DNA from 4 places in the Lysinibacillus sp. FJAT-14222 genome. Region 2 is predicted to be linked to each of the others. Evidence: riboswitches for the same ligand, from Rfam matches in the RefSeq annotation. Region 2 holds a riboswitch; each other region holds the start of a gene.
The links. A riboswitch is a leader RNA that binds a small molecule or an ion and turns the genes downstream of it on or off. The one in region 2 is predicted to bind S-adenosylmethionine.
Positions count from the first base shown of each region.

Region 1: another riboswitch for S-adenosylmethionine. It lies ahead of AN161_RS04270 (Na+/H+ antiporter NhaC family protein); the one in region 2 lies ahead of metA (homoserine O-succinyltransferase).
Region 3: another riboswitch for S-adenosylmethionine. It lies ahead of AN161_RS09250 (O-acetylhomoserine aminocarboxypropyltransferase/cysteine synthase family protein); the one in region 2 lies ahead of metA (homoserine O-succinyltransferase).
Region 4: another riboswitch for S-adenosylmethionine. It lies ahead of metK (methionine adenosyltransferase); the one in region 2 lies ahead of metA (homoserine O-succinyltransferase).

Region 1 is NZ_LIYL01000010.1:87,347-90,541, forward strand. Features, by position in the region: gene AN161_RS04265 (DEAD/DEAH box helicase) at 1-237, shown strand, start outside; gene AN161_RS04270 (Na+/H+ antiporter NhaC family protein) at 476-1,756, opposite strand; SAM riboswitch class I at 1,864-1,971, opposite strand; gene AN161_RS30935 (hypothetical protein) at 2,836-2,958, shown strand; purine riboswitch at 3,064-3,163, shown strand.
Region 2 is NZ_LIYL01000012.1:3,286-6,480, forward strand. Features, by position in the region: gene AN161_RS05875 (TrmB family transcriptional regulator) at 1-652, shown strand, start outside; gene AN161_RS05880 (nucleotide excision repair endonuclease) at 716-1,090, opposite strand; gene AN161_RS28615 (hypothetical protein) at 1,083-1,295, opposite strand; SAM riboswitch class I at 1,387-1,497, shown strand; gene metA (homoserine O-succinyltransferase) at 1,671-2,606, shown strand; gene AN161_RS27370 (endospore germination permease) at 2,686-3,195, opposite strand, start outside.
Region 3 is NZ_LIYL01000019.1:50,125-53,319, forward strand. Features, by position in the region: gene AN161_RS09250 (O-acetylhomoserine aminocarboxypropyltransferase/cysteine synthase family protein) at 71-1,372, opposite strand; SAM riboswitch class I at 1,490-1,603, opposite strand; gene AN161_RS09255 (glycerol-3-phosphate acyltransferase) at 1,932-2,564, shown strand; gene AN161_RS09260 (DASS family sodium-coupled anion symporter) at 2,754-3,195, shown strand, end outside.
Region 4 is NZ_LIYL01000007.1:34,943-38,137, reverse strand. Features, by position in the region: gene pckA (phosphoenolpyruvate carboxykinase (ATP)) at 1-923, opposite strand, end outside; SAM riboswitch class I at 1,556-1,674, shown strand; gene metK (methionine adenosyltransferase) at 1,965-3,161, shown strand.

The DNA of each region.
Region 1 (3,195 bases), on a different contig from region 2:
GTAAAGAACATCTTAACTTATAAAGAGTCAGGGATGAAAATTCATCTATTTACGAAAAAAGATGACGGTGAAGGCACAGATTTCTATTACCTGGGCCAAGCAGACATTGCAGATGGTAGTGCAAAAAACGAAAAAATGCCTGATGGAAAAGGAAATCATCTATCAGTCGTTACGATGAATTTAGTACTAGAGCAACCTGTGCATTATGATATCTACCATTATTTAGTTGAAGAATGAAGGTTAGACTTGAAGTGAACTAATTACTTTGGGTCTTTCTCTTAAATACGAGGAAATTAAGGGGGAAAATTCTTGAAAATCATTTAATCAACCTTATTAAAATTATTTATCAAAAAAGACTAACCTCAAATAAAAAAATCCAATCGTTTTGATTAAATTCTTTTCAAAACGATTGGATTATTTCAATAAAAAATCAATATTTTTTAAAGCCACATCAGTTACTTTAAAGTGATAAAGTTCAGGCTTTCTTTAGTTTTGGGTATCCACTAAGAATAGCAATAATCCCACAAATCCCTATCAAAATCGGATAGAAAGAGTATTGCAGCATGCTCACTGGTGATATTCGGGCTACGCTTGCGGCTGCCAGGAATTGGGCTCCGTATGGCAGAAGACCTTGGATCGTACAGGAGAAAATATCTAATATACTTGCGGACTTTCTTGGTTCAATCCCATACTGGTCAGCAATATTTTTTGCAAGCGGACCAGCAATTAAAATAGCAATTGTATTATTAGCCGTAGATAAATTAGTTAGACCCACAAGGCCGGCAATCCCAAATTCAGCACCCTTTTTCGATTTAATTCTTCGTGTCGCAAGGTGAAGTAGGAAGTCGATTCCTCCGTTAAACCTAATAACCTCTACCATCCCAGCAATTAATATCGCAAGAAATGCCATTTCATACATACCTGACATTCCTTCGCCAATCTTTTGTAAAAGGCTCATTAAATGATAGCTGCCATCCGCTAAACCAACAGCCCCGGCGAGAACAATCCCAAGTGCCAGAACAAGGAATACATTCATTCCGGTTAACGCTAAAATAATAACCAGAACATAGGGAACAATTTTTATCCAATTATAGCTTAAATGCTCCACTTGAGCTGTTTCACCCATTGTGATAACTCCAAAAATAATGCTCGTTATAATAGCTGCGGGCAACACAATCCAGAAATTTACCTTAAATTTATCCTTCATTTGTGCGCCCTGTGAACGAACGGCAGTAATGGTTGTATCTGAAATAATGGATAAATTATCGCCAAACATCGAACCGCCAACAATCGAGGCCATTACTAAAGCCATGGAAAGGTCGGTATGCTCACTGATCCCAACTCCAATTGGCGCTAGTGCAACAATCGTACCCACCGATGTACCCATTGATAGGGAGATAAAGCAGGCAATGATGAACAGGCCTACAACAAGTAAGTTTGGCGGAACGACCGATAAAGCAAAGTTAACAGTGGAGTCCACTGCACCCATGCCTTTTGTTACCGCTGAAAAGGCCCCAGCCAAGAGAAAAATAAGAACCATCAGCATGACATTTAAATTTCCTGCGCCTTTGCAAAAAATATCAACCTTTCGCGAAAACGTTTCTTTTCGATTCATCGCCAGAGCCACAGCGCCCGAAATGGCAATAGCTACAATGACAGGGAAGGCATAAAAATCACCTGTAATAACCCCAGAACCAATAAATAAAACTAAAAAAACTACAAATGGGATTAGCGCCCATGGATTCTCTTTCTTCATTGTTCTACCTCCAAAAATTAAAAATGGACACGTCTTTTGTCCATTTCTCACTAAAAAAGGCCTCATCTTGAAACAACAAGAAGAGGCCTTATATCTATAAAACACTCCTCTTATCTACCAAGCCATTGCTTGCTGGATTTGGCACGGTAACTTAATCACTAAGTTCCGCTGCCGAGATTTCATAGGGCCAGTCCCTCCATCTCTCTTGATAAGAAGAAAAACATTATTTTTTTTGCACAATAATAAAATACTATAATAAAATATCTATATTTGCAACATGTTTTTAATCGAACTTTATTTTCAAAGTAACATATAAAACTTTTTCTTAAGAAAAAATTTAATTTAACAATGTTATAAATAGTATTCTGGTTTTTAAAAAGGAAAAAATATATTAAAAGCCACTAGAACACCTCTAGTTGATTTGATAAGGCACAATACCGCTACCTTCTATATCGATTGCTAGGGGCGAGATATAAAAGAAGATGAATAATCCTCTTAGTAATAATATATTATTTCACTAATGGAAAATCCTCTCCAGAGAATATTAGAAACTATGACTTTCTAAAAAGCGATCTATTTCTTTACGTGAAACACGTCAATCGTTGCCTCTTGTTTTCTCACTAATTGATCTTACGGTACCAATTGATCAATCGTTAACATTTCTAGCTGTTCGCGTTCATTAATTTGATACTTCGTCATCATGATTCATCACCTCAAAATCTACTTTTTAATGGATAAGGCAAATCAATTCGGAAAAACTTTCGTCTACTATCATGTATCGTCCTACGAACATCTTCTGTTCTTTTTTACCTAGAAATGTGAATAGTTTATTAAAAATAAGGGGATTTTATAGTCTTTTCGATTTATTATTGAAATTTATAAAGTATTCTTTATAATGGTAATGGGCGGAAAGGTTAGAATTGTCTGCTAATAAATGAGGGATGATGGAGCTTCGAGACTTTCTTCCTACCGGCAAAAAGTTTCCTTGTATGGATGAGTATATTTTAGTTCGATTCATCGCAAAAGTCTGAAATTATAATTGTTACAAATATTGTCCAGTTCCAAAGAAAACAATGAGCATGATCAAAACGATGGGTGCTTCCTCTCAGGAGACGATTGCGTCCACAGAAGGACTAGCAGCATTAAATGAAGTGTTGATGAATTTAACTATGGAACTTAACAATACAATTAATCATTTTTAAAAAAATAGCTAATGTCTATTTAATGATTACGCAACATGTTGAAATTACTTTAAAAATATTGATTTTAATGAAACACTAATGTTTAAAGTTATTGTTGAATAATTCCATGTGTACTAGAAAACCATTCGTATATCCTTAGTAATATGGGCTAAGGGTCTCTACTGAAGACCGTAAATCTTCGACTACGAACGGGCTGTTTTATTAGCCCGTTCGTAGTCTTTTTTTTTTGCTGTAAGC
Region 2 (3,195 bases):
AAGAATATATGACATACTTGATTTACTCGTTGAAAAAGGGTTAGTACTGAAAGAAGAAACTACAGATCAAACGACGTACTCTTCCATTCCTGTCGCTGTATTTTTACAACAAGTTCAGCAACGTTGGCAATCGAATTTCACGTCAATTAGTGATCAATTAGAAAAATTAGAGGTAAAAGAGCAGGAAGCGGAGCATAAGGTTGTCACGCTAAAAGGAAAAGAGGCAATCGTCAATTATTGTCAGTCATTATTAAAAAAAGCGGAGAAAAAAGTCATATTATCGATGTGGGAAGATATGTATGAAGCATTACGAGAAGATATTCATGAGGTGTCTGAGCATGTTCCAGTTCGTGGAATTACACTGTTTGTGGAGGAAAATGAGGCATCTATTGACCGGCACCGCATAACACAATATACGAGAAAATCTTCCACGCCTCATTGGTTTATTTTATCTGTAGATGGTCAGAAAATGATTTATGGCCACTCACCGTCAAATCAGGAAACGGCTTTTATTACAAATGACCCAGTTCATATTTATTTACTAGAGGATTATATATGGCATGACGTCCTTGTCAATCGACTGTTAAAGCGTGATGATAAGGAGCTTGAAGAATGGATTACTAAAGAACGTAAAGCATTTTTCTTGGAGTAAAGGCATTAAAAAAAGAATCTGCTCTAAGCAGATTCTTTTTTTTGTTAAACAGCGACTGTCGTCTTATGAATAAAATACTTTATCAACATTGTATTTAGCGCGGAATGTATTGATCGCGTAAGTTTCGTAAATTTCACGTTCCATTGGATCTTCTACTTCATACACTTCAATTTTGAAAATTTCATCACGATGATTTTTCAACGGTGAAACATTGTCCTCAAAATGCTTTTTAATACGTTGACGAATTTTACGTGCTTTACCGACAAATAATAGTTCGTTCTCTTCGTTATAGAATAAGAAAATACCACCGTTTTCACGCGTGATTTTATGGAAGTCGATAAAACCATGGTAAGGTGTGATTGGCACATCACCTGGCTTTAAATCTTGCTCGCGTTGGCGAATCACTAAATCTGGTTTTGGAAATTCAATTTTAATCAAACTTTTCACGTTCCTCTCTGTTACTAAAGGTATATGTTAACATAAGTACTGCATGTTTTCCATCAATTTCGCATTGTCGTAATTGCCGCTGTCGCGCAAAAAAGATTTGTAGCTGACGCTTCGCTTTCGCACAGAAAAGATTTGTAGCTGACGCTTCGCTTTCGCTAGATAAACAATGCGTCTCTCCAAGATTAGTGTTGAACAAATTACAAAATGCCATGCATGTTAATAACAAAATATTCTATGTATTATTGATATTCTTAATTGTTCATGTTACAATTCTTTTTAATTAAATAATCTTATCAAGAGAAGCTAAGGGATTTGGCCCGATGACGCTTCAGCAACCTCTAACAAAAGTTAGAAAGGTGCTAATTCCAGCAAAGGATTTGTCCTTTGAGAGATAAGAGTGAACGTGATAAAAATCCTTCTCATTCTATCTCAAATGGAATGAGGGGGATTTTTTAATTTTATCGTTTAATAATCGATTAAAGACTTTATGAACTTTGCGCAAGGCCGCGCATTGATACTAAGGCACAAATTGATGTTAGAAAGAGAGAAACAAAAGAGAGGGGAATGCAAGATGCCAATTAATATTCCGAAAAACTTACCAGCTGGAGAACATTTACGTGAGGAAAAAATCTTCGTAATGGAAGAGGACAGAGCGAAAACTCAGCAAATTCGTCCGTTAAATATATTAATTTTCAATCTAATGCCGGAAAAAGAGAAAACAGAACTGCAATTACTACGTTTACTTGGTAATACACCGTTACAAGTCAATATTACATTTTTAAATACAGCTACGCACGAATCGAAAAATGTCAGTAAATCACACTTACAGTTATTTTACACGACCTTTCATCAAATTCGCCATCGCCGCTATGATGGTATGATTATAACGGGAGCGCCAGTTGAAAAAATGGCTTTTGAGGACGTGAACTACTGGCAGGAAATTTCAGAAATTATGGATTGGTCCAAGAAAAATGTAACATCGGTCCTTCATATATGTTGGGGTGCACAGGCAGCGTTATATCATCATTACGGTATCGGCAAAATTGAGCTTCCTGCTAAATGCTCAGGTGTATATTCTCATGTCATTACGGATTTAACAGTGGATTTAGTACGTGGTTTCAGTGATTTATTTACAGCTCCACATTCTCGTTTTACATCTGTTTCTATTGAGGAAGTACGCAACCATCCTGATTTACGATTACTCTCTTATTCAGAAGATGCTGGTGTTTTTATTGTGCAATCTAAGGACAATAAAAATATCATGATTACCGGCCACCTTGAATATGATGCGACAACTTTAGCTGATGAATATAGTCGGGATGTCGCGAAAGGATTAGATATTAATGTACCAGTGAATTACTTCCCAAATGATGATCCAGGAAATGAACCAATTAATACGTGGCGTGCCCATACGCATTTATTATTCTCGAATTGGTTGAATTACTATGTTTATCAAGAAACACCATACGAATGGGATTTTGTTGATCAAATTGAATATCATATTTAATGCTGTTCAATAGCAATTGTAAAGAAAAAATGATGACCTTAATAACTTCAAGGTCATCATTTTTAACTTCATTATGTTATTAATTTTCCGACGAATCTTTATTTTTATCACTGTTTGGAGTATTTCCAGTATCGCTATCATTCTGTGTAGCACTGCCGGCATCGTTTTCACTTTTATTTTGAGTAGAATTTTCGCCATTACTGCTACTTTCACTTTGAGAAGCGTTTTCGTTATTGCTACTACTTTCACTTTGAGAAGCATTTCCGCTATTGCTGCTACTTTCATTTTGAGAAGCATTTCCGCCATTGCTGTTACTTTCATTTTGAGAAGTATTTTCGCTCTTGCAGTTACTTTCATTTTGAGTAGAATTTCCGCCATTACTGCTACTTTCACTTTGAGCAGAATTTTCGTTATTGTTACTAATTTCACTTTGAGAAGCATTTCCGCCATTACTGCTATTTTGACATTGAGCAGAATTTTCGCTATTGCTACTACTGTCACTTTGTGAGGCATTTTCGCTATTGCTACTACTATTACTTTGAGAAGCATTTCCGCTATTGCTGCTACTTTCATTTTGAGAAGTATTTTC
Region 3 (3,195 bases), on a different contig from region 2:
TTTTTCGGGAGTAGTCATAACCGATTAGATTTCTATTTATGTCGAACGGAAATTTCTTTAATTTTATTTATTAAGCTTCTACTTTTTGCTGTGAAGCTGTTACTTGTTCAATAGCTTGTTCTAAATCTGCAATAATGTCTTCCACTGCCTCTAAACCGATGGATAAGCGAATGAGCGACTCGGTTACGCCAGTTTGGATTAACTCCTCAGCTGATAGTTGCTGATGTGTAGTAGATGCTGGATGGATAATTAATGATTTAGCATCCCCTACATTTGCTACGTGCGAGAATAATTTCACACTATCGATTAATTTACGCCCTGCTTCACGTCCACCTTTAATACCAAATGTAAGCACTGAACCGAAGCCATTTCTCAAATATTTTTTTGCTAAATCATGAGTAGGGAAATCTTCTAAGCCATTGTAATTTACATATTCCACAGATGGGTGGTTTCGTAAATATTCAGCTACCGCTAACGCATTTTCATTGTGTTTAGGAATACGCAAATGAAGCGTTTCTAAACCTTGTAATAAATTAAATGCTGCATCTGGACTTAATGTTGGACCGAAGTCGCGTAGTAATTGCACTCGCAGTTTTGTGGCAAATGCAGCCGCTGCTGTGTCAATACCATAACGCAAACCATGATAAGAAGCATCTGGTTCAGTAAAGCCTGGGAAACGTCCACGAGTCCAATCAAACTTCCCTGCGTCTACGACAACGCCGCCTAAAGTTGTACCATGGCCTCCAATCCATTTTGTTGCGGAATGAACGACGATATCGGCACCGAAGTCAATTGGTGTTGAGCCATAAGGTGAAGCAAATGTGCTATCAATAATTAATGGCAAGCCGTTTTCATGTGCTATATTCGCTACTGCCTCAATGTCTAGCACTTTTAAACTTGGGTTACCGTAAATTTCAGCGAACACCGCTTTTGTTTTATCCGTAATAGCTGCTTTGAAATTTTCTGGATTTGTTTCGTCTACAAAAATTGTTTTAATACCGTAGTTTGGTAGTGTGTTTGCCAATAAATTATAAGTACCTCCGTATAAAGAGCTACCTGCAACAATTTCATCCCCTGCCCCAGCAAGGTTTAAAATTGAAAATGCAATAGCTGCTGCACCAGATGAAAGTGCTACCGCTGCTGTACCGCCTTCTAATAAAGCGACGCGTTTTTCAAAAACATCTACAGTTGGGTTTGTAATACGTGTGTAAATATTGCCCGCTTCCTCTAAAGCAAAAAGACGTTGCGCATGAGCTGTGTCTTTAAAAACGAAAGCTGTTGAGCGATATACGGGTACTGTGCGAGATCCTGTTACCGGGTCTGGCTCTTGGCCACCATGTAACAGCAATGTTTCTGGTTTAAAATTTGTCATTGTCTACCTCCAAATGGTTACTTTTTTACGATGGTACCGGAGATGAGGAGGATTTTTTCTGTAGAAAACAAAAACCCCCTTCAGCTAAGAAGAGGGTTGCGGTTGCAAGTTTTCCTCCCCTTATCTGCCAGATCCAAGTAAGAATCTGTAGGAATTAGCACCTTAGCAAGTTCGTCACTTACTGGTTGCCGGGCATCATAGGGCCTATCCCTCCGCCGCTCTTGATAAGAGTATGAGATTCAATTTCCATCGTTGTTACACAGTATAAACATAGACTTTTTTTCTGTCAACAATAAAATTTTATTTTTTCCGAAACTTCTGTCTGCTTTTTTACGTAAAACGAACGCATACACTATTTTAGTATCTATTGGTTTACCACCAAAAGTTGGGTTGATTTCCGTTCCGACTGGGCGCTTTGTTGCTGTCGCTTCGCTTTCGCACAGATCCCAAGGAGTCGCCCAGTCTCCACTCCAATCAACTTATATGCAATGACATACGTTTTAAAGTGTTAGCCCTAAATTTTGGTGATGATCCTATTTATTTTGAAAGGAGAACTTTTATGTTAAAAGCCGTTATCATTTTTCTTCTTGTTGGTTATTTAATTGGTTGTATTCACGGCTCTAAAGTTGCTCAGTTTTTATCCGGGGTAGATTTAAAAAAGACTGGTCATGGCAATGCAGGTGCATCCAATGCAACACTTTCCCTTGGATGGAAATACGGCGTATTAGTTGCACTTATCGATATTGGTAAAGGCGTAGCAGCTATTATCAGTGCCCATATCTATCTAGCAGATGCAACACATTTAACAGAAATACAAGTTTGGCTCTTAACCTATATCATAGCTGCTGGTGTCATTCTTGGTCATAATTTCCCATTCCATATGGGCTTCAATGGCGGTAAAGGAACTGCATCAATCATAGGGATATTACTTGCAATCGATTGGAAAATTGGTTTATTTGCACTCATTTTATTTGTTCTTTTGTCCTTCACGACGAATTATCTAATTGTCGGTGTACTTGAATTTTATCTTGTTTTTTGTACAGCAACATATTTATGGATTCCTGGAGTAGGCCCGACAATTATAGCCCTACTACTTTTAGGAATAGCGATCATTTTGCATATCGAAAATATACAACGCTTAATTCAGGGAACTGAGCCTAAAGTAACTTCTGCATTCAAGAAAAAGAAATAATATTACTTTGGATATTTTTGTCTTTTCTATGACCATATATTTTCTCGTAACCGCCTATTATCGCTATAAATAGAGAGTATTTCACATACTGGTTTTTTTTACAATAAATATACAAATTACTTTCTTAAAAAAGCATCTTACTAGCCGATGTTATAGAAAATTGTAGTCATGTAGAAAGGATGAAAAAGTATGTCTACTTCTGAACAAGCAAAACCAAAACGTAATTTGAAGCCGCTCTGGATTGGATTAGCCTTCGCTTTACTAATCATCATTACTTTTTTACCTAACAACGGCGATTTACCTGTAGCTGGACAACGAGCTCTAGCCATCTTAGCTTTCGCAGTCATTCTTTGGGTTACTGAAGCAGTATCCTACCCCGTTAGCTCAGCCATGATTATTGCTCTTGTTACAATTTTACTAGGTTTAGCTCCATCAATGGAAGATCCAGCGACAGTGCTAGGAACATCAGATGCGTTAAAATTGGCATTAAGTGGATTTAGTAACTCTGCTGTTGCACTAGTAGCCGCTGCTCTTTTCCTAGCAGCAGCCATGCAAATTACCAATTTACATAAACGTCTTGCGCTATGGATACTGTCACTAGTAGGGACAAAAACGAAAGCCATTGTATTTG
Region 4 (3,195 bases), on a different contig from region 2:
TCACAAACTCGAGTTTCTGGATCAACAGCTACGTTTTCTAAAACAGAACCGAAGCGGATTGCGTTGTAGATTTCTGGTTCTTTTTCAGCAGAAAGGTTAATTGTTTTTGCATAGCAACCGCCCTCGATGTTGAATACACCATTATCAGACCAACCGTGTTCATCGTCACCGATAAGCTTACGGTCAGGATCAGCAGATAAAGTAGTTTTACCAGTACCAGATAAACCAAAGAATAATGCAACATCGCCAGCTTCACCAACGTTTGATGAGCAGTGCATTGAAAGGATGCCTTGTTGTGGTAATAAGTAGTTCATAATACCGAAAATAGATTTTTTGATTTCACCAGCGTATTCAGTACCACCGATTAGGATAATTTTCTTTTCAAGTGATACAATGATGAATGTTTCAGAAGCTGTACCATCAACAGCAGGGTCTGCTTTAAAGTTAGGAGCTGAGATAACTGTGAAGTCAGCAACATGAGAAGCTAATTCTTCTTCAGTTGGACGGATAAATAATTGATGAGCGAAAAGGTTGTGCCAAGCATATTCATTGATTACTTGGATGCTTAATTGCGAATCTTTGTCAGCACCAGCAAAGCCTTTGAATACGAATAATTCGTCACGTTCTTTTAAATATTTTACTACTTTTACATATAAGTTATCGAACACTTCAGAAGAAATTGGTCGGTTTACTTTTCCCCAGTCAATTTGATCTTTTGAGCTTTCTTCTTCTACCGTATATTTATCTTTAGGTGAACGACCAGTGTATTTGCCAGTTTCTGCACGAACTGCACCATCTACTGTTAACATAGCTTCACCACGAGCTGTAGCTTTTTCAGCTAATTGTGGTACTGAAAGTTGAACATTAATGTTACCGCCGCTTAATAATTCCTTCAGTTCGTTTGCAATTTCTACTGAATTCATCGATTAAATACCATCCTTTTTTATAGTATTCCCTAGAGTTTGAGGGAGAATTTCTTATTTTCAAAAATAGTATAACACAATTGCTTAAATAATCTATACTAATTCGGAAATTATTTTAGAGATTTTAATACTTTTCAAGAAAACGACAAAAAGTAAATTTATTCGTTTTTAGAATGCTTTTTCCCCTATTTGATTAGATAATCTTCGTCACAGCTGAATTACGTTTGGAAGCTTTTGGTCAACATGAGGTTCGCACAGGATGTGAGGTTCTTACCTGTCTTTTTTATCAGTTGGAGCTTGTCACCGACTGAAAAGGGGTCTACAACCATATTCATCCACCACATGTAGAGAGGGCAGCCTTCTGTAGCTAATAACTTCGTTTTCGCTACAAAAGACATTTGTAGATGACGTTGCACTTTCGCTAAATACTTGCTGAATGAAGATTAAAGGGTCACACATATGTTAACACATGATATAAGGTGGAGAGTAGGGATTATTTTGCTTCAATTTACAGCATAATCCAAGTGTAAAAAGTATTGAAACTCATCGAATTCCCTATTTCCTTTATATAATACAGCAAAAATATTTGACAACGTTCGACCTTTTACGTAATATGAGATATTGAACGGATACTCTTATCCCGAGCTGGTGGAGGGTCAGGCCCTATGAAACCCGGCAACCTGCATGAACTATTTCACGACATGCGTTGGTGCCAACCTGATGCAAGGGGAAACCCCTTGAACGATAAGAGTGAAAGGTTACGAAGTCATTATTCCTTTCCTCATGTTAAGTAAGCGTGAGAAAAGGATTTTTTTATTGTTAAAAACAAATCTAAAGGTAAGTATATGTAGTTCTTTCCTTATTATAATGACGGATCTTTCGAAATCTCGTGTTAAAAGCAGCAGCTATTTTTTTGTGCGAAAGTGAAACGACAGCAGCAACGGCTTGAGAGTTCAATCCATAGGAGCGAGCTTGACATGGGTAATGAGTACCGTATTAATTCGCAAATACTATTTATAAGCGTAATAGGAGGAAAACCAAATGACAAACCGTCGACTGTTTACATCAGAGAGTGTAACAGAAGGACATCCAGACAAAATTTGTGACCAAATCTCGGATGCCATTTTAGATGCTATTTTAGCAGAAGATCCAAATGCACGTGTAGCGTGTGAAACAACAGTAACAACAGGCTTAGTATTAGTAGCAGGAGAAATTACTACTTCTACCTATGTAGATATGAAAGGTATTGTCCGCGATACTGTAGCAGAAATCGGTTATACACGAGGAAAATATGGCTTTGATGCTGAAAACCTAGCAGTGCTTCTTGCTATTGGTGAACAATCGCCTGATATTGCACAGGGTGTTGATCAAGCTTTAGAGGCGCGTGAAGGCTCTATGACTGACGCTGATATTGAGGCTATTGGTGCAGGTGACCAAGGCTTAATGTTCGGGTTTGCATGTAACGAAACACCAGAGCTTATGCCATTACCGATTAGTTTAGCGCATAAATTGGCTCGTCGTTTAACTGAAGCACGTAAATCTGGTGAACTAGCATATTTACGTCCAGACGGAAAAACGCAAGTGACGATTGAATATGATGAAAACAATGTACCAGTGCGTGTAGATACGATTGTTATTTCAACACAGCATGATGAAGAAGCGACGCTTGAACAAATTCAAGCAGATTTAAAAGAATTCGTTATTGCCCCAGTTGTTCCAAGTGAATTACTAGATGCTGATACTAAATATTTCATCAACCCAACTGGCCGTTTCGTAATAGGTGGTCCAAAAGGGGATGCTGGTCTAACTGGCCGTAAAATCATCGTTGATACATACGGTGGCTATGCACGTCATGGCGGAGGTGCTTTCTCTGGTAAGGACGCAACTAAGGTGGACCGTTCAGCGGCATATGCAGCACGCTATGTGGCAAAAAATATCGTAGCAGCAGGCTTAGCAGAACGTGCTGAAGTACAATTAGCTTATGCAATTGGTGTTGCTCAGCCAGTTTCTATTGCTGTTGATACATTTGGGACAGGAAAAGTGAAGGAAAGTGAAATTGTAAATTGGGTACGCGAGCTATTTGATTTACGTCCAGCTGGAATTATTAAAATGCTTAACCTTCGTCGCCCTATTTATAAACAAACTGCAGCATATGGTCACTTCGGTCGTACTGACTTAAATGTACCTTGGGAACAAACAGACAAAGCTGACGCATTAAAAGAAAAAGCTGGGTTATAAATTATTTAGCTAAAGTAATGCAGTAGCTGTAAAA